2 regions of the Pelagibacterium flavum genome follow, and region 2 is predicted to be linked to the other one. Evidence: predicted binding sites of a transcription regulator. Region 2 holds the regulator's gene; the other holds the start of a gene.
The links. Region 2 encodes PhoB, which activates phosphate uptake and scavenging genes when phosphate is short. Its sites were predicted from a motif close to TGTCATNNANCTGTCAT; they were not measured.
Positions count from the first base shown of each region.

Region 1 (11,309 bases), 1.9 Mb from region 2:
TCTGGCGGATACGCTCGCGCGTGACCGAGAACTGCTGGCCCACTTCCTCGAGCGTATGGTCGGTATTCATGCCGATACCGAACCGCATGCGCAACACGCGCTCTTCACGCGGCGTCAGCGAGGCGAGAACCCGCGTCGTGGTCTCGCGCAGGTTCGACTGGATCGCCGCATCGATCGGCTGGATCGCATTGGTATCGGGAATGAAATCCCCGAGGTTTGAATCCTCCTCGTCGCCAATCGGCGTTTCGAGCGAGATCGGCTCCTTGGCGATCTTCAATACCTTGCGCACCTTGTCGAGCGGCATCTGCAACTTTTCGCTGAGCTCTTCCGGCGTCGGCTCACGGCCGATTTCATGGAGCATCTGGCGCGACGTCCGAACGATCTTGTTGATCGTTTCGATCATGTGCACCGGAATGCGGATCGTGCGTGCCTGATCGGCAATCGAACGGGTTATCGCCTGCCGAATCCACCAGGTCGCATAGGTCGAGAACTTGTAGCCGCGGCGATATTCGAACTTGTCGACGGCCTTCATGAGCCCGATATTGCCTTCCTGGATCAGATCGAGGAACTGCAACCCGCGGTTGGTGTACTTCTTGGCAATCGAGATCACCAGGCGAAGGTTGGCCTCGACCATTTCCTTTTTGGCAATGGCGGCTTCGCGCTCACCCTTTTGCACCTTGGAAACGATGCGGCGGTATTCGGCGATATCGAGACCGGTTTCGGTCGCCAGCGTCTGAATTTCAGCGCGCAGCTCGTCAATCGTCGCCCGTTCGCGCGATACGAAGTCCGCCCAACCCTTTTCGGGGCGCTGAAACACCTTGTCGGCCCAATCGGGATCGAGTTCCGACCCGTAATAGGCGTTGAGAAAATCGTCGCGCTTGATCTTATAGCTCTCGGCCAGACGCAACAGGCGACCCTCGTTACGAACGAGGCGCTTGTTGATGTCATAGAGCTGTTCAACGAGGCTTTCGATACGGCTGGCGTTGAGCGAGAGGGACTTGACGTCCAGGATCACCTGATTGCGCCAGGCATCCAGTTCCTTGACCTCGCTGGCGTCCAGAGACTTGGCGGCAAGCTGGTCTTCGACGTGCTGGTCCTGGACCTTGCGCATGCGCCCATAGGTCTCGGCAATCCGATCGAACGTCTCCACGACCTGTGGCTTGAGCTCCGCCTCCATGGCTGAAAGCGAGAGATTGTTCTCGTACTCATCGTCATCATCGTCGTCGTCGGGCTGGCCGCCTTCGCTCGCGCCCTCTTCCTCACCGCCTTCGGCTTTTGCGGGCCGCTCGGCACGCGACGCAGGGGCGCCCGACGATACACCTGCCGGAGCCGGCGCATCCTCGTCTTCGTCCTCGTCATCATTGCCCGCCGTCGCGTCCGCCATCTTGGCGTCGGGTCCGGCATAGGTCGCCTCAAGATCGATGATGTCGCGCAGAAGGATTTCGCCCTCGGCAAGCTGGTCACGCCAGATGATAATGGCCTGGAAGGTCAGCGGGCTTTCGCACAGCCCGGCGATCATGGTTTCGCGACCGGCTTCGATGCGCTTGGCGATGGCGATTTCGCCCTCGCGGCTGAGCAGTTCGACCGATCCCATTTCGCGCAGATACATGCGCACCGGATCGTCGGTCCTGTCGGAACCGGACTTGGCATTGGACGTATTGGCGACCGCCGTGGTCCCCGTCGTCGCGATCTCGCCACCTTCCTCGTCACTGCTGTTGTCAGCCTCGGCCTCTTCGACCTCGTCCTCATCGACGACATTGATGCCCATGTCCGAGAACATGGCCATGATGTCTTCGATCTGCTCGGAGGTCACTTCTTCCGAAGGCAGAACCGCATTGATCTCTTCATAGGTCACATAGCCGCGCTTTTTGGCGGTCTTTATGAGCTTCTTGACGGCGGCATCGGAAAGATCGAGAAGCGGCCCATCGGGTGCTTCGGTCTGCGATTCCGGCTTGCTGTCGGTCTCGGTCTTGGTCTGGTTGGCTGCCTTGGTGGCCATATAGTTCGCTCTCCTGAGCCGCACCATGGTTTGCGGCACTGGTGTCATCACCCGATGATCGCACATGAACTGGGATTGAAAGACATCACAGGGTTAACAAATCGCTTCTTTGATGCGAAACAACCCTGATTCTGGTTCGAATCCATTTGCTGTAGGAGCGCTCCATACACGCAAAAGCGCACAGACACGAATCATCTTTTTTCAAAGACTCCGCGTCGCACGCCCGGATAGCGAACCAAATCCCTCGATCAATGCCTCAGTACCGTCGACACTGGAAATCTGATTCTGGATGTCACGCAGCCGCTCGAATGCGTTTTCGCTCAGGTCTTCGCCTAGCGCCAGTTCGGCTGCTTTGAGTTCCCTATTTAGTTGAACGGATTTGTAATGCAAGGCCAGCGAGTGCTTTAATCCTGTTTCTGCGTCCGACTGCGCGGTATCCGCATCGGCCTGCCATATCCCTTGCCGCGCCAATTGGCTGCGCATTTGGTCCAGCACGGGCCCGTGCCCACGCGCGATCAGCGCTTCGACGATCCCGTTGGGTCCAAGATCGGGATGGACGGTCACAAGATCGAGAAATGCCGCCAACACCTGTCGCGCCGGCAATGACTGGAATTCGATTTCCGCCAACGCTTCCAGCCGGGCCTGCGCCAGTTCTGGGTGATTGACGAGACTCATCAAAATCACGGCTTCCCGCGGAATGACGCCCGGCGTCGCAGCGCCTTTCAACAGCCGCGAATTGCGCAAGGTATCGGAAACCAGCATCTTGGGGTTACCGCGCTGTCCGGTGCGCCGTTGATCATATCCATTATTTCGCCCCTCGCGCCGGTACTGCCCCCGCGTCGAGATAAACAGCGACGAGATTTTTTCGTCGAACGCCTGACTGTAATGGCGCCGCACTGAAACATCGGCGATCCGCGCAGCGCGTTCACGCAGCCGCGCCTCCAGCGCCGCGCGCTGCTCGGGCGCTTCGGGAATGCCCCCCGCCGTCTCCATGGCCCAAACCGCATCTGCCAGCGACCGACCACCTGCGATCAGCTCGGCAAAGGCCTGCCGCCCCTGCTGTTTGATGAGGTCGTCCGGATCGAGCCCGCCGGGCAGCGTGACGATCGAAACGCTCTTGCCCGGTTTGAGCATGGGTAGCGCTATATCGACAGAGCGCTCGGCGGCCCGCATCCCGGCGCTGTCGCCATCGAAACACAAAACCGGGATATCGGTCATGCGCCAGAGAAGATTGAGATGATCTTCGGTCAGCGCCGTCCCGAGCGGCGCCACCGCGCCTTCAAAGCCAGCGGCCACCGCGGCGATAACATCTAGATAACCTTCGACAACGATCAGCGGCTTGCCGTCATATCCTGCCTGCCGCGCCGCTTGCCCGTTGTAGAGCGTCTGGCGCTTGTGAAAGAGCTCGGTTTCCGGGGAATTGAGATATTTGGCCGCGACATCGGCGCTCAGCGCCCGGCCGCCGAAGGCGATCACCCGCCCGCGGAAGTCTGTAATGGGAAACATCAGTCGGTTGCGAAACCGGTCATAGGGCACGGGAATCTCGTCGCCATGGACGACCAGCCCCGTATCGATCATTTCCTTGGCCGAAACACCGTTGGCCGCCAGAAACTCCTTCAGTCCGTTGCGGCTATCGGGCGCAAATCCGATCTTGAACCGCTGCTGCATGGCGCCCGACACACCACGCTCAAGCAGATAGCCCCGGGCCCGCGCGCCCACATTGTGAGCCAGCGCTTCTACGAAATACGCCGTCGCCAGATCCATGACGTCGTAGAGCGACCGTCTTGCCTCAGCGCGTTTTTCCGCCTTTTCATCCCGCGCGGGCATTGGCACACCTGCTCGCCCCGCCAGCAGCTCCACCGCTTCGGGAAAGCTCATTCCTGTCTTGTCGGTCAGAAAGCGGAAATGGTCTCCGCTCGCCCCACATCCGAAACAGTGGTAGCGCCCCCGCCGGTCGTCGGCATGAAAGCTGGGGCTCTTTTCACCGTGGAACGGGCAGCAGGCCCACATATCGCCTTTGCCGGGCTGGGATTTGCGCTTGTCCCAAACCACATGCTCGCCCACCACCTGCGTTATCGGCAGGCGATTTCGAATCTCGTCCAGAAAATGATCGGAAAAGCGCATGGACGTTAGGTAAGCGCTAGCCGGCGCTTTGTCACCTGTTCCCGCGCTTTTCCTCCTTATTCACAGCCTCAGTGGCCCGCTTGCCAAAGCCGCCAGGCAAGGCCAAGCAGGCCGAAGGCAAAGACCATCATCAGCACGCCGCCAACCATGACCAGGGCCACGGCGGCCTCGAGCGGCCAGAAGGCAAGCAAGAGCCCGAACAGGACGTAAAGCACGCCGCTGAGCAGCACCGGCCAGATCTTGGCGTAGAGTTCGCGTTCGCGCACGACAACGACAATCTCCATGGCCCCGACAAAAATCGCCTGAAAGGCAACCAGATAAACGAGGAATGCCGCGGTAATCAGCGTACCCAGCAGCGGCGAGATGAGAATCAGGATGCCCACGACGATCGAGAGGGCATTGCGCACCACGTCGAACCAAAAATTGCCGGTTTTACCGCCTCCGAATGTGATGGCCCACAAACCCAGCACCCCGTCGATGACGAACAGCGCCGCCGCCAGGGTCGTTAGCACGAGAAGGGCCGCTCCGGGAAACAGTACGGCATAAATCCCCGCGAGCAGCATCAGCACCCCGCGAAGCCCGGTGAGAATGGATGGAAAGCGCGACGACTTGTTTTCGTCAGCCATGATAGTCCCCTAAGCCGCAACAACCCGGGAACCTTACGCCTGATATTTGCGTGAGAAAAGATCAGGCGCCGAGCTGTGCCTTGACCTGCTTGGAGGCCTGGCCGAAATCGATCTGTCCGGGGTATTTGGCCTTGAGCACGCCCACGACCTTGCCCATGTCGCGCAGCCCTTCGGCTCCGGTTTCGGCAATGGCCGCCTTGATCGCCGCATCGACCTCGGCCTCGGTCAGGGGTTTTGGCAGGAATTCCTTGATGATCTCGATTTCCTCGCGCTCCTGCGCTTCGAGTTCGGGCCGCCCGTTCTGGCCGTAAAGTGCCGCCGACTCCTCGCGCTGCTTGACCATCTTTTGCAGGATGGCAAGGATATCCTCATCTCCGATGCCATCCTTGCCCTCGCCCCGCGCCGCGATTTCACGGTCCTTGATGGCGGCATTGATGAGTCGCAGCGTCGTCGTCCGGCGGCCGTCGCGCGCCTTCATGGCGTCCTTCATGGCAGCACTGATCTGATCGCGCATGATCGGTTTCCCTTGAGGTTCGTTGTCCTGTTTTGGTGCCGTTCCTATAGCCCAAGCGTGTCCGCAAAGCCAATCGCTTGCCCGATTCATGCTAAGCTTTTGATTTTGAACACTTTCAATTCCCAACGACTCGGTTGACCGCGCCGTGCCCTTCAAATAGGTTCGCGCAAATTCAATATAGGGCGGAGCAGAACCACCAGACGGCGACCATCGCCGGAGGTTCCGCGCGCCTGAACTGGAGCGCTTCCAGAATAAGTGGACACCACTCATTCGGTCCGGAAGCACGACAAAACAAAGTCGTAGAGCCACATGGCTCTGATGCATGAAAATGGAGAAGCCCCGTGTCCGGTTGGAAAGAATCCGCCCCCACCGCAGTCCTTATCCTGCGCGATGGGACGCGCCTTGAGGGCCAAGGCATCGGCGCTATCGGTACGGCCGTCGGCGAAGTGTGCTTCAACACCGCCATGACCGGTTATCAGGAAATCCTGACCGATCCCTCCTACGCCGGCCAGATCATCACCTTCACCTTCCCCCATATCGGCAATGTCGGCGCCAACGACGAAGACATCGAGACCGTTAACATGGCGGCCGCCTCTGGCATCCGCGGTGCCGTCATCAAGGCCGACGTCACCAGTCCGTCCAACTACCGCGCCGCCGAACGGCTCGACGCCTGGCTCAAAAAGCGCGGCATCATCGGCATCGCCGGGCTCGATACCCGCGCGCTGACCGCCCTGATCCGCGAAAAGGGCATGGCCGACGCCGTGATCGCCCATTCTCCGGACGGCAATTTCAACGACGCCGCGCTCAAGGTCGAACTCGACCAGTTCCCCGGTCTCGAAGGTCTCGATCTCGCCAAAGAAGTCTCGACCACCCAGACCTACAAATGGGACGAGACCCGCTGGCGGCTGGGAGAGGGCTATGGCCGCGTCGAAAACCCCGATTTTCACATTGTAGCCATCGATTACGGTGCCAAGCGCAACATCCTGCGTTGTATCGCCGATCAGGGTGCCCGCGTAACGGTCGTTCCGGCCACCGCGACGGTCGAAGACATCATGGCGCACAATCCCGACGGGATATTTCTCTCCAATGGCCCCGGCGATCCCGCGGCGACTGGCGAATATGCTGTACCGACCATCAGGAAGGTCATGGAAACCGGCAAGCCCGTGTTCGGCATCTGCCTCGGCCACCAGCTTTTGGGCCTCGCCCTCGGCGGCAAGACCACAAAGATGCATCAGGGCCATCACGGCGCCAACCATCCGGTCAAGGACCTCACCACCGGCAAGGTCGAGATCACCTCGATGAACCACGGCTTCGCTGTCGACAGCGACAGCCTGCCCACCGGCGTGGTCGAAACCCACACATCGCTGTTCGATGGCTCTAACGCCGGCCTTGCCGTTGAAGGCAAGCCGATCTTTTCGGTCCAGTATCACCCTGAGGCCTCCCCCGGCCCGCACGACGCCCATTACCTCTTCAAGCGCTTCATCAATCTGGTGCGCGAGCAGAAGGGCATGGAAGTCGTGGCCGAGTAAGCGGCACCCGCGCCGAGTGACTTGACACCTCGGAGCCTGCAGCCGAAAAACCTTCGGCAAATTGCCGCCCGCCGCCTTGGCGGCCGGCCGGCACTGACTAGACAATAGCTCGGGGACATCGGCATGAAAATTCGTTTGGTTACGGCACTTTTGGCTGCCTTTTTGAGCACGGGTGCCATAGCCCAGGATGCCCCGGCCGGTTTCGCGGATGCTGCGTCCGCTGCCTTACAGGCATACCCCTCGGCTGGCCTTGCCGTCGTCCGTATCGAGAATGGCGCAGTGGCCTGGAGCGGCTATGCCGGTGAGCAGGGGCCAGGTGTTCCCGCCAGCGCCTCCACCCTTTTCAACACTGCCTCCATCGCCAAGACCGTGACGGCCGAACTCGTTCTGCGTCTTGCCGAGGCCGGCAAACTCTCGCTGCATGAGCCGGTCTCAAATGAATATGTTCACCCCGATCTGGCTGACGATCCACGCTACGAGTTGCTGACACCAGCGATTTTGCTCTCCCATCAGGCGGGTTTGAAAAACTGGCCGTACAACTATGAAGACGGCCGCCTGGCCTTCATTCAGGACCCAGGGACAGGATTTACCTATTCCGGCGCTGGGTATGAAATTCTCGCAGAATTTGCTGCACGGCGTATGGATGCCGACTTCGCCGAGTTGGTTCATGAATGGGTGCTCCAGCCCGCTGGCGTCGAAAACGACGTGAGTCTTGGTGCCGCCGGTATGCCGGCGGATCGTCTGGCTACGCCGATGCAGCGCGGCGAGGCGGTCTATGACGCCATCGGAGATGCGGAAATGCCGCCCAGCGCGGCGGACAACCTGTTTGTTACAGCACCCGCCTATGCCCGGTTGTTCGTTGCGATGATGGAAGAGACCCCGCTGACGGGTGAAGCCGCCAACGCCCGAACGACCTCGGTGCTCGACAGTTCCGATCACGCCCCCTGCACCATGGATGACACTTCGCTGTGCCCGATTGAAACGGGCCAGTCGCTCGGCTGGAGCGTCGCCGACTTCGAAGAGTCACGCTATGTGTTTCACTCCGGCTCGGATTGGGGCGAAAATGCCATCGTGGTCTACAACGTCACCAGCCGCGACGGCTGGGTCGTTTTTGTCAATGGCGGCAACGGCATGGGCGTATGGCTTGATCTGATGCAGACCGTTGCGCCGGACCATGACTATTTCCGCTTCGTGCGGTCCTTGCCGCAGGTCCAGCAAATGCTTGCTGCTCTGCAAAATCGCTAAGCGCAACGCCAAAAAACCAGATCCGGCATACCCGAGATGCCGGATCTGGTTGAGACTTACCGCACCGATGGTGAGTCTTCCGGTCGGCTCTTCGCAAATCGGCTGCAGCTCCTCTGCGAGCGTGCATGGACCACAAGCGTCCTGAACATCGACCGCTTGGCGTCGCTGCGCATTTCGGCAGGACGCGTATCAGGTCACAACGAATATTTGACCAAAAGATAAAAAAGCGGGAAGGTAATCACGCGCGCGTCATCGGGCCGTCAGAAAACTGCGGCAATGGGGAGACGTGCGCCTCGCATCATTCTTGGTGATTCAACAAACCCCAGCGTCCTTTCGGAGGGACATCATGCATCATAATCTCTCAATCAGCCGCCGCGCCTTTCTAGCGGGCACGGCCTCGGTCGGCGCCGCCGCCATCGTCATGCATCCTTTTGCGGCCATGGCGCAGATCAATCAGGCCCATTTGCGTATCCTTGAAACCACCGACATCCACGTCAACCTGCTGCCTTACGACTATTACGCCGATCGTGAAGACAACACGCTGGGCATGGCGCGCACCGCCTCGATCATCGAGAACATTCGTGCCGAAGCGGGCAATGCGATCCTGCTCGACAATGGCGACATGCTCCAGGGTAGCCCGATGGGCGACTATGTCGCTTACGAGCGCGGCGTTGACGCTGAGGATATCCACCCAACCATCGCAGCCATGAACGCACTCGGCTACGATGCGGGCACCATCGGCAACCACGAATTCAACTATGGCCTCGAATTCCTCGAAACGGCGATGGCCGGAGCCCAGTATCCGGTCGTCCTGGCCAATGTCGTGCGCGGCGAAACCCTGCCCGACAACATCGCCGATGATGACACGCTGTTTGAACCCTACGTGATCGTCGAAAAGGAACTGACCGATGGCGCTGGCGAAACCAAGACCATCCGCATCGGCCTGATCGGCTTCGTCCCGCCCCAGATCATGACCTGGGATTCCGCCCATCTGACCGGCAAGGTCGCCCCGCGCGACATCATCGAAACCGCCCGGTATTATGTGCCCATCATGCGCGAAGAAGGCGCCGACATCATCGTCGCCATGAACCATGGCGGCATCGAGGGCGGGCAAGCGTCTCCGATGATGGAAAACGTTTCCCTCCAGCTCGGCGCCATCGAGGGCATCGATGTGATCCTGGCGGGCCACCAGCATCTCGTCTTCCCCGGCCCTGACTATGAGGGCATCGAAGGCGTCGATGTCGAAGCCGGTACGCTGAACGGGAAACCTGCCGTTATGGCCGGCTTCTGGGGCAGCCATATGGGCCTTGTCGACCTGCTGCTCGAAGTCGACGATTCCGGCACCTGGTCGATCCTTTCCCACACCTCCGAAGCGCGCCCCATCTACGAGCGCGTCGATGGCGCCGTTACCCCGACCGTTGAATCCGAAGACACCGTCACTCAAGCGGTCGACGAGGAGCACCAGGCAACCCTCGACTACGTCCGCCGCCCGGTTGGTGAAACCGCCGCTGCACTGCACTCCTATTTCGCGCTGGTGGCCGACGATCCGTCCGTGCAGATCGTCAACATCGCCCAGAAGGCTTATCTCGAACAGATGATGGCCGGCACCGAATGGGAAGGCATCCCGATCATCTCGGCCGCTGCTCCCTTCAAGGCCGGTGGTCGCGGCGGCCCGGAATATTATACCGACGTTCCCGTCGGCCCCGTCGCCATCCGCAACGTTGCCGATCTCTATCTCTACCCCAACACCATCCAGGCGGTGCTGCTCACCGGCGCCGACGTCAAGGAATGGCTCGAACGTTCGGCCGGCATCTTCAATCAGGTCGAGCCCGGTTCCAGCGATGCCCCGCTCATCAACCCCTCCTTTCCGTCTTATAATTTCGATGTGATTGACGGGGTGACCTATAAGATCGACGTGACACAGCCCTCGAAATACGCCGCTGACGGCGGTGCGTTGGAGAACCCCGATGCCCAGCGTATTGTTGACCTGATGTATGAAGGCCAGCCCATCGACCCCGAGGCTCAGTTCGTGGTTGCCACCAACAACTACCGCGCTGGCGGCGGCGGCGGCTTCCCCGGCATCGGCCCCGACAAGGTCATCTTCATGGGTCCCGACACCAACCGCGACCTGATCGTTCGCTACATCGTCGAGCAGGGCACCATCAATCCGGCGGCCGACAGCAACTGGTCTCTGGCCGAAATTGGCGATACCACAGTGTTGTTTGAAACCGGCCCCGCAGCCGAGCAGCACTTGGCCGACGTCACCGCGGTCTCCATTGAGCCGACCGGCGAAACCAGTGAAGCGGGCTTCGGCATCTACCGCATCACGCTATAGAGCGTGTCCAGATAAAGTGGGCACCACTTTATCGGTTCGGACGCACGAAAAAACAAAAACCGGAGGATTTCCACGATTCGAAGGAGCGCGGAAATCCTCTAGAAAAAATCGATCCGGAACAATGGCTTGAACGGGGTTGCGGAATCGAAACGAAAACGGGCCCCGGGTTGATTGACAACCAGGGGCCCGCACTTTTGGCACTGTTATTTCGCCAGAAATGCTTTGGCGAAATCCGTAGCGACGTCGGCTCCCTTGAGCATCAGATCGTAATGGGTCGTGTCAGGAATGATGGCCAACTGGTTTGGCGTCGGGCGCAGGGATCCGTCGATTCCCGCGTCGCGCGTACCGCCGCCCAGCAACCTGTACATCTCCACCATGTGCTCGGGATACATCATGTCGGCGTCGGCAAAGATCAGTAGGGTCGGCGATGTGATCTGGGCAAAATCCTCAGTCCAGTCATATCCGCTCTGGTTCATCTCGCCGGTCTTGCGAAACATCGCTTCCCAGTCGACGTCGGGGTAGAGCGTCGCCAGAGGCGACTGCGAAAGCTGTTGCGCGAACTGCGGTGCCATCGCAGGCATCGCTTCAAACTGATCCTGGATTTCCGGGAATTTACCTTCATTGTTTATGCTCATGGAAATCACGACCAGCTTGCCCACCCGGTCGGGGTGACGAATGGCCGTTTGCAGCGCGACACCGCCACCCATCGACCACCCCATAATATCGACAGTTTCAATCTCCAATTCATCCAGCAGCGCCGCAAGATCGTCGGCCATCTGCTCATAGCTCCACGGTGCGTCGCTATCGGTGCTGAACCCGTGACCGCGAAGATGAATGGCGTAAACCTTGTGCGTTTCGGCCATGCGCGCCAGCGGAGCGCCGAACATGTCGGATGGGTTGACTCCGCCATGGAGCATGACCAGCGGCTCCCCTTCTC
Region 1 is NZ_CP107716.1:1,282,200-1,293,508, reverse strand. It holds gene rpoD (RNA polymerase sigma factor RpoD) at 1-1,999, opposite strand, end outside; gene dnaG (DNA primase) at 2,201-4,123, opposite strand; gene OF122_RS06375 (HdeD family acid-resistance protein) at 4,192-4,749, opposite strand; gene OF122_RS06370 (GatB/YqeY domain-containing protein) at 4,811-5,266, opposite strand; gene carA (glutamine-hydrolyzing carbamoyl-phosphate synthase small subunit) at 5,605-6,792, shown strand; gene OF122_RS06360 (serine hydrolase domain-containing protein) at 6,916-8,037, shown strand; gene OF122_RS06355 (bifunctional 2',3'-cyclic-nucleotide 2'-phosphodiesterase/3'-nucleotidase) at 8,384-10,372, shown strand; gene OF122_RS06350 (alpha/beta fold hydrolase) at 10,576-11,309, opposite strand, start outside.
Region 1: OF122_RS06355 (bifunctional 2',3'-cyclic-nucleotide 2'-phosphodiesterase/3'-nucleotidase) is a predicted target of PhoB. The motif match lies at 8,285-8,301, and genes of this name have one in related genera.

Region 2 (11,309 bases):
GTGAGCAGCGAGTTCCATTTCTGCGGCCGGGAGTCCGACGAGGGCAAACCCTATTGCGAGTTTCATTCGCGGCGCGCCTACCATCAGATCGACCGCAAGAAACGCTAGGATTAGCGTTTCAGGCACCAAGAGCCCCGGCCCGGTCCGGGGCTTTTTTGTATCCGGGCTATGGCCGGGGCAGTTGCGGAGCCAATGATAATGCCCGCTTGTGTCGCGAGAACAAGTGGCCCGACATGCTGTCTTCTTGACTGCCGCAATCGAGGGGCGTTTAATCCGGGCTTTCGGGGGCAAAGACCAGTCTAGAGCTTGAACCCGGCCCGATTGGATCGAGCCGGAGTTATTGCTTCTTATCTTGTCGTGCGGATCGAACCGGAAAAGCCTATAACTTTTTCTGACCGCACTCTTGAGGCGCAGGGAGACGGCGGAATGAAACTTTTGCTCGCCATGGACATTGCCGATCGCCTGCGCGATATCCTCGCCAGCCACAAACCCTTCGACATCGAAAGCGAAGCCCGAACTCTTGTGGTGCGCCACCCGGAAGCCCATGTGGAGATCGACGATGTCGTGGCGACCATGTTGCATGAGATGAACCGCGAGTCCCATCGACGCCCCCCGGCTCCATGATGGTGCCAGCTTGTTCGACATGATCGGGATCAATGCCCGCTAGTATGTTCGGGGCCAATATCGCGACATCGGAAACGAGGAGACCTCCAATGGACGATGGCGACGACAAGCGCGAACGCAGCTTTACCGAAGAGATCGAAATTGCCGGGCACCAGTTGATGGCGCGGATCAAGGAACTGGTGGCCGAAGGCAATGTGCGCACGCTGCGCATCAAGACCGAAAGCGGGGACGTGTTTCTTGAAATCCCGCTGACCGCCGGCGCCATCGCGGGCGGGGTTGTGACCCTTGCCGCGCCGTGGTTGGCCGCAATCGGCGCCATTGCGGCGCTTGCGACCCGGGTGAAAGTCGAAATCGTTCGCAATGACGATGAGGAGTCTGGTGGCGAGGACTAAGCCGTCTGCCGCCATTCGGGCAGCGGAAACACCCGGTCATAGGCCAGATTGAAGACGAACGCGTAGCCCATGTAGAACAGGGCGAACGATATATCCATGACCAGTGCGTGGATCAGGCTGATGCCCAGATACCAAGCGATGAACGGCACCAGGACAACCAGCAGGCCCAGTTCGAACAGCACGGCGTGGGCGATGCGCAGGCGCACCGATTTCAGCGTTGTTCCGATCGTGCGCAGCATGATGGCGTCAAAGCCGAAATTGAAGAGATAATTCCAGGCCATCGCAATGGTGGCCGAGACGAGGCCGACAACGCCGATGTCGTGCATGGGCATTGCAAAGACCAATGCGCCAAGCGGTATGACGAGGATGAGGCCAATAATTTCGAAGCAGAGAGCGTGGCGGACGCGATCCCAGGCGGTGCGCATGATCGGGGAACTCCATGGCTAAAAAGCTCGGGTCGTCCCGAAAACAATGCCCTTTATGGGGGAGGTCGTCCTCACGGGAGGCTATTTAGGAGATAGGGCGGAGAAGTCAAGTTTTGACTTGCGGGAGACTCTTTTTGAGTGTGCCGGAACCGCCGACGGCAAAATTGCCTCGGGAGTGATCGTCGTCCGACTCTCTGCCCTCTCAGCCGTCATCCTCGGGCTTGACCCGGGGATCCGCTGCATTGGGCCAGCCGGTGAAGAGGTTGGGGTGCGATGAGGGGCCACACGCACCACTTCTGCTGCGCTTGCTGACGCACTGCGGATCCCCGGGTCGAGCCCGAGGATGACGCGCTGGGGGTTGGTGAGTGTTCGGTGATCGAGCCGAGAGCGTGACCCGACGCCGATCGCTGTCCCGGATTTGATCCGGGTCCCGCCAGCATTGCCGAGCGACAGGGGGCGGACAGCAACGCCCATCGGCACCGGCGTTTGCCGAGGCAGCAAAGGGGTCGATCAGCGGCTTGAGGGGTAAAAAGACGCGGGGCGAGGCGATCCTGCAATGCCGATCTCGACAAAGGCGCGGAATCGGGAGCACTGTCGGGGGATGAACACGTCCCTGTTTGCTCTTTTTTTCGTTGGCCTTGGCGGCGGTGTTGGAGCGGTTATTCGACATATTGTTTCGACGTTTGTCGCGCGAAAACTGGGTCACGGAACATTTGGCATCCTTGCCGTCAACGTGACCGGCTGCCTGCTCATTGGACTTGTCGCCGGGTTCTTTATGGAGCCGGGCGTGACCGGGTCGCCAACAGAGCCAATGTGGCTGCTGCTGGTTGTCGGGCTGTGCGGTGGTTACACGACGGTTTCGAGCTTTTCGCTCCAGACGCTGACATTGCTGCGTGAAGGGCATGGCGGCCCGGCACTTCTCAATATCGGCGCTTCGCTTGCCTTGTGTTTTTCGGCCGCTGTCATTGGATTTTCCCTGATCTATTCGGTGGGGGCCATGCCATGAGCGAAAAGCGGCTGATTGTTGCCATCGCTTGCGGCGGGGCGGTGGGCAGCATGGCCCGTTACGGGCTGTCGCTGCTATCATTGTCGGCTGTCCCCGGCTGGTTTTTTGCCGGTACGCTGGCCGCCAATATCGCAGGGTCGGCCTTGATCGGGCTGATTGCAGCCTGGTCGGTGCGGCGCATGCCCTCTCCCATTCTCAACGGGTTTCTGGTTACCGGGTTCTGCGGCGGGTTCACGACGTTTTCGGCATTTTCGCTGGAGGCTTTGCTTCTGGTCATGTCTGGGGCATGGGCCGTGGCGCTGGGATATGTCGTAGCTTCGATCTTGAGCTGGATGGCCGCCGTGTGGCTGGGTTGGAGCGCGGGCATGGCGCTGTTTGGGGCAAAAGGGAGTGTGGCCCACACCAAATCTTAAACGGCCCCCTGTCATAAACCTCAAGACAGGGACGTCTTGGGGATCACGATCATGCTCAGCCGCATAAACGCCATGGGCGTTCTGTTTGCCGTTGCCGCGCTGATGGCGCTGGCGCTGGCGGGGGGACTGGCGCTTTACGCCATTGTCGAGGATCCCGGCTCAAACAGCTATGCGCTGCTGGCCGAAGCGTTTCTGAACGGACGGCTGGACACAACGACCTGTTTCGACGGCGATTGCGCGCGGTTCGAGGACAAGATCTTCGTGATGTTTCCGCCCGTCCCGGCGATCATTGCCCTGCCCTTCGTGGCGCTGTTCGGGGTCAATTTTTCCGGCTTCGTGTTCCTCTCGGCCATCGCCTTTGCGCTATCGGTATGGCTGTGGTGGCAGATCTTCGAGGGGCTGAAGGTGGATCGCGACGTGGCGATCTGGCTGCTGCTGGGGCTGGCCTTTGCCACCCCGCTCTATTTTGTGACCATTCGCGGCGACGGCATCTGGTTTTTTGCCCAGGCGATCGGGTTCGCCTTCACCTCGCTGGCCATCCACCAGATGGTGCGTGGCGGGAGCTTGATCCTGGCCGGGGCGTGCATCGGGGCGGCGTTTTTGTGCCGGCAGATGGCGGTGTTCTACCTGCCGTTCCTGTTTGCCCTGTCGCTGGACCGGTTCGAGCCGCTGATCAGCTTTTCGCGCGGCCATATCGTGCGGGTGCTCAAGCTGGGCCTTCCGGCAGGCGTCGCGGTTCTGATCTATCTTGCTTACAATTACCTGCGGTTCGGCGATCCGATGCAGACCGGATACCCTTACATGATTGGCGCCGATATTGCCGAAGGCGGGTCGATGATCAACTACCGGCTGGCCGAGCATGGGCTGTGGTCTTCGGCCTATGTGCTGTTCAACACGCTCTATCTGTTCGTGCAGGGCTTCCACATGGATTTCGGCGGCAATGCGATGGTCGAACCCATCGGGCTAGACCCTTCGGGCACTGCATTGCTGGCCGCCAGCCCGTTCGTGCTGTTTGCGTTTTTCGCCCCGATGCGCCGGCCGGTGCTGATCGGGATCGCGACGATCCTCGTCATTGCGGTGCCCATCCTGTTCTATCACTCGAACGGGTACTCCCAGTACAACGTGCAACGCTACGCGCTCGACTGGCTGCCCATCGTTTTTTACATGCTGGCGCTTGCCGTCAGTGATCGCGACATGCGCGGGCTGGCGCTGCTTGTGACCTTCGGGATCGGGCTCAACCTCATCACCATGGCGTTTCTGGCGTTGGGGCTGACGGCCTAGGCTACCGAGCAGAAAGAGCGTCGGCTATTCAGCCGCCCAGGCACCAAACTGAGCGTTGTGCAGGCGGGCATAGGCGCCCGCCTTTGCGACCAGAACATCATGAGCACCCTCTTCCACAATGCGGCCGTCGGCGACGACGGCGATGCGGTCCGCGTTGCGGATGGTGGCCAGGCGGTGGGCGATGACCAGCGTGGTGCGGCCTTCCGAAAGCGCTGACAGAGCGCGCTGTATCTGCATTTCGGTTTCGGTATCGAGGGCCGAGGTCGCCTCGTCGAGAATGAGGATCGGCGGGTTTTTCAGGAATATCCGCGCAATGGCCAGACGCTGCTTCTGGCCGCCCGAGAGTTTGACGCCGCGCTCGCCGATCATGGTGTCGAGCCCCTCAGGCAATTGGGCGATGACGCTGTCGAACTGGGCGCTGCGTGCGGCGTCCATGATTTCTTCGTCGGTGGCGCCCAGACGGCCATAGGCAATGTTGTCGCGGATCGAGGTGCCGAACATGAAGACGTCCTGCTGGACGATGCCGATCTGGCTGCGCAGGGAATCCTGGGTCATGTCGCGGATGTCGATGCCATCGATGGTGATAGCGCCGGAATCGATTTCGTAGAAGCGCGGCAGCAGCGAGCAGATGGTTGTCTTGCCGGCGCCGGATGGGCCGACAAGAGCGATGGTCTCGCCCGCTTTGACGCTCAAGGTGATGTCGCGCAGGATCGGGCGATCGTCCGAATAGGCGAAATTGACCTTGTCGAAGACGATGTCGCCCCTGAGATCGGAGACTTTCCTTGCGCTGGGGCTATCGACGATGTCGGGTTCGGTGTCCATCAGATCGGCGAAGCGTTTGAAGCCCGCGATGCCCTTTGGATAGCTTTCGATGACCGAGATGATCTTGTCGATGGGACGAAACAGAACGGTGATGAGCAGCAGAAAGCCGACGAACTGGCCATAGGTCATTTCGCCATACATTACGAGCGCGGTGCCCGCGAGCATGACCATCAACTGCACGAGACTCTTGGCCATATAGGACATCGAGATCGACGCCGTCATGATCTTGTAGGCCTTGAGCTTGGTGGTGCGGTAGCTCTGATTGTCGCCCTCGAACAGCTTGCGTTCGTGACGCTCGTTGGCAAAGGCGCGCACGGCGCGGACGCCGCCGATGGATTCCTCGATGCGCTGGTTGAAATCGCCGACCCGGCCATAAAGGCTCTTCCAGGTCATGGTCATGGCGCTTCCGTATTTGAAGATCAGGAAGGCGGCAACCGGGACGATGAACAGGGTGAGCGCGGCGAGCTTGAGGTTCATCAGCGCCATGATGATGAAGGCGCCGATGAAGGTCATCACCGCGATGAACACGTCCTCGGGCCCGTGATGGGCGATCTCGCCGACCTCTTCGAGGTCCTTGGTGACGTGGGTGATCAGGTGTCCGGTTTTCTTGTTGTCGAAATAGCGGAACGAGAGCTTGTGCAGATGATCGAAGGCCTGGCGGCGCATGTCGGTCTCGATGCCGATGCCCAGGGCGTGACCCCAATAGTTGACGACCGAGAGCAGACCCGCATTGAGGATGTAAACGAACAAAAGACCCGCTGCGGCGGCGAGAATCCAGAACCAGTTCTGGCTGGGCAGCAATTGATCGACATAAAGCTGGACGACGACGGGGAAGCTCAGCTCGAGCAGGCCAACGATGACCGCGCAGCCGAAATCGAGGAAAAACAGGCCCTTATAGGGCGCGTAATAGGAGAAAAATCGGCGCAACATGATCGGATCGCTTTCAATACCGCCCGGACCTAGCGCGCAGAAACCAGACCAGTCAAGTCAAGTTTTCGGCGTGATCCGGCGTGACCCGAAAGCTGAGATATTTATGGCCGAAGAAATTTGCAACAGCCCCCACGCCAATGGCCGTGCCGTGCGCCACGGCCTCGGGCAACACGCTCCAGCCGATGGCAGGCAGAAGATGGTGGAGCAAGGCCAGAGAAACCGCCATGACGACCACTGCTCCGAGCGCGTTGACGATGAGAAACAATGTGACCTGCAATGGCACGGGCTGGCGGGAATTGGGAAACACATAAGCGCGGTAAAGCGTGAACCCGGCGCTCATGCCGATGAGATAGGCCACGAACACGGCGGCGGGGAACGGCAGAACAAGCGAGAGGGGAAACCGCACCAGCCAGTTGATCGCCGCCGCCAGACCGCCGAGCAAAAGGAAGCGCACGATCTGGGGCAGTTTAAGGAAGGCTTGTGGGCTCATATGCCGATCCAGGCGAGAAAAAAGCCGAGCGCCAGACCGGCTGCAAGCATGAGGCTCTTGGGATCCTTCATGGCGAAGGCGACAGGATCGTCGTTGAGTTCGCCGCGAAAACTCAGCATCCAGATGCGGCCGATCCACAGAAACAGCGCGGCAGGCATGAGCCACAGCCAGACCGAATCCGAATAGAAATCGGCAGCCAGCGCGTCCTGGGTGAGATAGAGAACCAGGATCAGCACCGAGCCGATGCCGCTCGATACGCCCATGGCCATGATGAAGGGCGCATCGGTGGTGAAATATCCGCGCCCGCTGATTTTGCCCGAGCCGCCATTGTCGGTCATCCGCTGAACCTCGGTATTGCGCTTGGCAAACGAGAGCGAGGCAAACAGGAACATGGAAAAGACCAGAAGCCAGGGCGAAGCCATGACGCCCACGGCGACGATGCCGAGCACCAGCCGCAGGGTGAACAGCACGGCAAGGGTGAAGGCATCGAGGATGGGCTTGCGTTTGATGCCCATGGAATAGGCAACCGTCAGGGCAAGATATGCGCCGAGCGTTACCACGACCAAGGGATTGACCAATGCGCCGAGCGCGAAGGCGGCAATCATGGCGACGGGCATGACGGCGACGGCATGCGCAATCGATATGCGGCCAGCCGCCAGCGGCCGGTTGCGCTTGGACCAGTGGCGGCGGTCATCCGCGATGTCCCAGAGGTCATTGAGCAGATAGGTCGAGGACGCGAGGATCCCCAGAGCAAGAAACGCAATGGCCGCGCTGGTCCAGGCAGTGGGATCGAGCATATGGCCGCCCAGCATGAGCGGCACGAAGACCAGTGCGTTCTTGGCCCATTGATGCAGGCGTGCTTGCTTGACCCAGTCCTTGAGGCGCGGGGGGCGTTTTAGTGTGTGCTCAATCTGTGTCAGGCGGGCAGCGGCGCGACCCACCCTGCCGGTGGTTTCGACCAGAACGCCGCCTTTTGCGATTTTCCAGACGGCAAGATCGGCCCCGCTGTCGCCGGCATAAACAAAGCCATCGGGAAACATTTCGGCCAGTTTTCCGGCCTTTATGGCGCCCTTGAGATTGGTGATGCCATCGGACGCCATGGTCTTGTCGATGAACGCAAAGCGGCGGGCGATGCGGATGGCCAAAAAGCTATCAGCCGCCGTGGCGAGGATGATCTCGCGGCCCTTGGCCTTTTCGGCTTCTGCGTAAGCGATGACGTCGTCGTTGAGCGGGATGTCGTCGACCTCGAGGGTCACATGGCCGGCCAGTTGCTGCTTGAGATGGGCTTTGCCCTTGAGCAGCCAGACGATGAGAGCAAACAGACCGAACGGGTTCTGCTTGAGATAAGCGAACACCGTCTCGTGCAGCAGATCGGTACGGATCAGGGTGTTGTCGAGGTCGAGGACGAGCGGCAGAAGGCCCGATTGGGGCTTCCGGTCGGCGCGGCCTTGTTTGACCGCAATGGCTGATTTGGGCATCGTACCTGCTCGCTTTGCAAAATTCGCCCCCGTTATCGCGGGCGCGAAGCGCTGGTGCAAAGCAAACAGCAAATAAGCGTTAATCAGGGGCGACGCGCAAATCAGTCAAATGCGCGATAAAATTTACGCTTTGTCGATGTGACTCAACAAAGCGCAAACAGGATCAATAAAATTGTAACAAATTCTAAGTTTGTCGCGCGGTCGAACCGAAAAAGTGTGCAACTTTTTCTGACCGCGCTCCTAGTTCGCGACGAATTTTTCGTCGAACGCATAGCCCGCGCCGCGCACGGTGCGGATCGGATCCTTGGCGCGGCCGCGGTTGATGGCCTTGCGCAGCCGGCCGACATGAACGTCCACGGTGCGCTCGTCGACATAGACATCGGTGCCCCAGACGCCATCGAGCAGTTGCTCGCGTGAATAAACGCGGCCGGGATTGCCCATGAGGTATTCGAGCAGGCGGTATTCGGTGGGCCCGAGATGAACTTCCTTGCCCGAGCGGCGCACGCGATGGGTGGTGCGGTCGAGTTCGATATCGCCGGCCTTTAAGATAGCGGCGATCAATTGGGGGTTGGACCGGCGCAACAGGGCGTTGATACGGGCCATGAGCTCGGGAAGCGAGAAGGGTTTGACGACGTAATCGTCGGCGCCGGTGGCCAGCCCGCGCACCCGCTCCTCTTCCTCGCCGCGCGCGGTGAGCATGATGATGGGGATGCGCGCGGTATCGGTGCGGGCGCGGATGCGGCGGCAGATTTCGATGCCTGACGTGCCCGGCAGCATCCAGTCGAGCAGGATGATGTCGGGGGTGTTTTCGGCAATGCGCAGCATCGCCTCTTCCGCATCTTCAGCGGTTGCGACGGAAAAGTCTTCAGCTTCCAGATTGTAGCGCAGAAGTTCGACGAGATCGGCTTCGTCTTCGACAACAAGAACCTGCGGAGTCATAGACTAGCCCTTGATCTGCTCACGCGTGAAATCCTCGGCCTCGGCGGTCAACATCTTGCCGGTCGCGAGGAAATAGGCCTGCTCGGCGATATTGGTCGAGTGGTCGCCCACCCGCTCAAGATTTTTGCCGCAGAACAGCAGGTGCGTACACATGGTGATGTTGCGCGGATCTTCCATCATGTAGGTGAGGAGTTCGCGGAACAGGGAAACATAGAGCGCATCGACATCGGTATCGCGCTCGACCACATCGACCGCCATGTCCTTGTCGCGGGCGGCAAAGGCATCGAGGGCCAGCTTGACCTGGCGCTGGACGAGTTCGCCCATGTGGCGCAGCCCGTTCTTGAACTGAACCGACATGCCGATGCCTTCGAACTGGGTCGAGCGACGGGCCGTGGATTTGGCCATGTCGCCAATGCGTTCGAGATCGTTGGCGACGTGGATCGAAGCGATGACCAGGCGCAGATCCTGCGCCATGGGCTGACGACGGGCGATGATCGACACAGCCATCTCATCGATATGGGCCTGCATCGCGTCGACCTTCTTGTCGGCGGCAACGGTGGCCATGGCGAGTTCGGCATCCGAGCGGATCAGGGCTTCGGTAGCGTTGGAAATCGCCTTTTCCACCAGCCCACCCATTTCCGAGATCGAACGGGCCAGTTCGGTCAATTCATCCTCGTAGGACGTGACGATATGGTCGTTAGGATTGGGCATAACGTGGGGTCTCCTACCCGATGCGGCCAGTGATGTAATCCTGGGTGCGTTTTTCGCGGGGATTGGTGAAGATTTCCTCGGTCGGACCCTCTTCGATCAGTTTGCCGAGATGAAAGAACGCGGTCTTTTGTGACACGCGGGCTGCCTGCTGCATTGAGTGGGTGACGATAACGATGGTGTAATTGGCACGCAGTTCGTCGATCAGTTCCTCAATGATCGCGGTCGCGATCGGGTCGAGGGCCGAACAGGGCTCGTCCATCAGGATGACTTCAGGTCCGACCGCAATGGCGCGAGCGATGCAAAGTCGCTGCTGCTGACCACCCGAAAGCCCGGTGCCGGGCGAATGAAGTCGGTCCTTGACCTCTTCGAACAGTCCTGCCTTTTGCAAAGCGGTGACGACGATTTCCTCAAGGTCGGACTTGTTGCGAGCCAGACCGTGAATTTTGGGGCCGTAGGCGACGTTTTCAAAGATCGACTTGGGGAACGGGTTGGGTTTCTGGAATACCATGCCGATCCGGGCCCGCAGTTCGACCACGTCCAGGCTGGGATCGTAGAGGCTGCCGCCATCGAGTGCGATATTGCCGGTGACCTTGCAACCCTCAATGGTGTCGTTCATGCGGTTGATACAGCGCAGGAACGTGGACTTGCCGCACCCCGAGGGCCCGATAAAGGCCGATACCGACTTTTCGGGAATGTCGATGGACACATCGAACAGTGCCTGCTTGGCGCCATAGAATACATTGACGTCCTGAGCGCTGATCTTGGTTCGCCGGCCTTCTGGATCAGGTGTCCTGATCGTCTCATGAGCCGAAGCCGTCTGGGAGGGAGCGGAAGTCGCCATTTGCCTATCCTAACTGGTTTCTACCACGTACGCTGCAAGCGCTGCCGCAGGAATATCGCTATCGCGTTCATTGCAATCAGAAAGCCCAGCAGCACCAGAATACCCGCGGAGGTGCGTGCGACAAACCCGCGCTCGGGGCTGTCGGCCCAGATAAATATCTGAGTCGGCAAGGCCGTAGAGGCTTCCATCAGGCCGCCCGGAGGGCTTGTGATGAAGGCGTTCATACCGATAAGCAGCAGCGGAGCGGTTTCTCCGAGTGCCTGTGCGAGGCCGATGATCGTGCCCGTCAATATGCCCGGCAGAGCCAGCGGGAGAACGTGGTGCATGATGACCTGATGACGCGATGCGCCCATCCCCAATGCCGCCTCACGGATCGAGGGCGGGATCGATTTGAGCGAAGCGCGCGTCACGATGATGATAGTGGGCAGCGTCATGAGCGCGAGAACCAACCCGCCGACGAGCGGTGCTGAACGGGGCAGACCGAAAACCTGCAGGAAGACCGCCAACCCCAAGAGCCCGAAGACGATGGAAGGCACGGCCGCCAGATTGTTGATGTTGACCTCAATCACGTCGGTGACCCGGTTCTTGGGCGCGAATTCCTCAAGGTAGATCGCCGCAGCAATGCCAGCGGGAAAGCTGATGACGAAACATACGAGCAGGGCGTAGAAGGACCCGGTGATGGCCCCAGCCAACCCGGCCAACTCAGGGAACCGGCTGTCCGCGTTGAAGAACAGAGCCCAATTGAACGGTCTTGACACCCGGTCCTGCTCGACAAGCTGGTCGAACAGTTCGATCTGTGCGTCGGATACACGGCGCCTGCTCTCGGGCAGGTCGCGATCGATCACACCCTTGTTGAGCTGGTCGTAAGGGTCCGATGCCGGAATTTCCAGCGTCAATGTCTGACCGACTGCACCAGGATTGCGCATGACCGCGTCGCGGACAAGGAACTGGGTGTTG
Region 2 is NZ_CP107716.1:3,328,669-3,339,977, forward strand. It holds gene OF122_RS16745 (GcrA family cell cycle regulator) at 1-108, shown strand, start outside; gene OF122_RS16750 (hypothetical protein) at 427-624, shown strand; gene OF122_RS16755 (DUF4342 domain-containing protein) at 714-1,016, shown strand; gene OF122_RS16760 (PACE efflux transporter) at 1,013-1,441, opposite strand; gene OF122_RS16765 (fluoride efflux transporter FluC) at 2,043-2,447, shown strand; gene OF122_RS16770 (fluoride efflux transporter FluC) at 2,444-2,860, shown strand; gene OF122_RS16775 (glycosyltransferase family 39 protein) at 2,912-4,141, shown strand; gene OF122_RS16780 (ABC transporter ATP-binding protein) at 4,166-5,893, opposite strand; gene OF122_RS16785 (GtrA family protein) at 5,946-6,383, opposite strand; gene OF122_RS16790 (UbiA family prenyltransferase) at 6,380-7,861, opposite strand; gene phoB (phosphate regulon transcriptional regulator PhoB) at 8,102-8,800, opposite strand; gene phoU (phosphate signaling complex protein PhoU) at 8,804-9,511, opposite strand; gene pstB (phosphate ABC transporter ATP-binding protein PstB) at 9,525-10,352, opposite strand; gene pstA (phosphate ABC transporter permease PstA) at 10,373-11,309, opposite strand, start outside.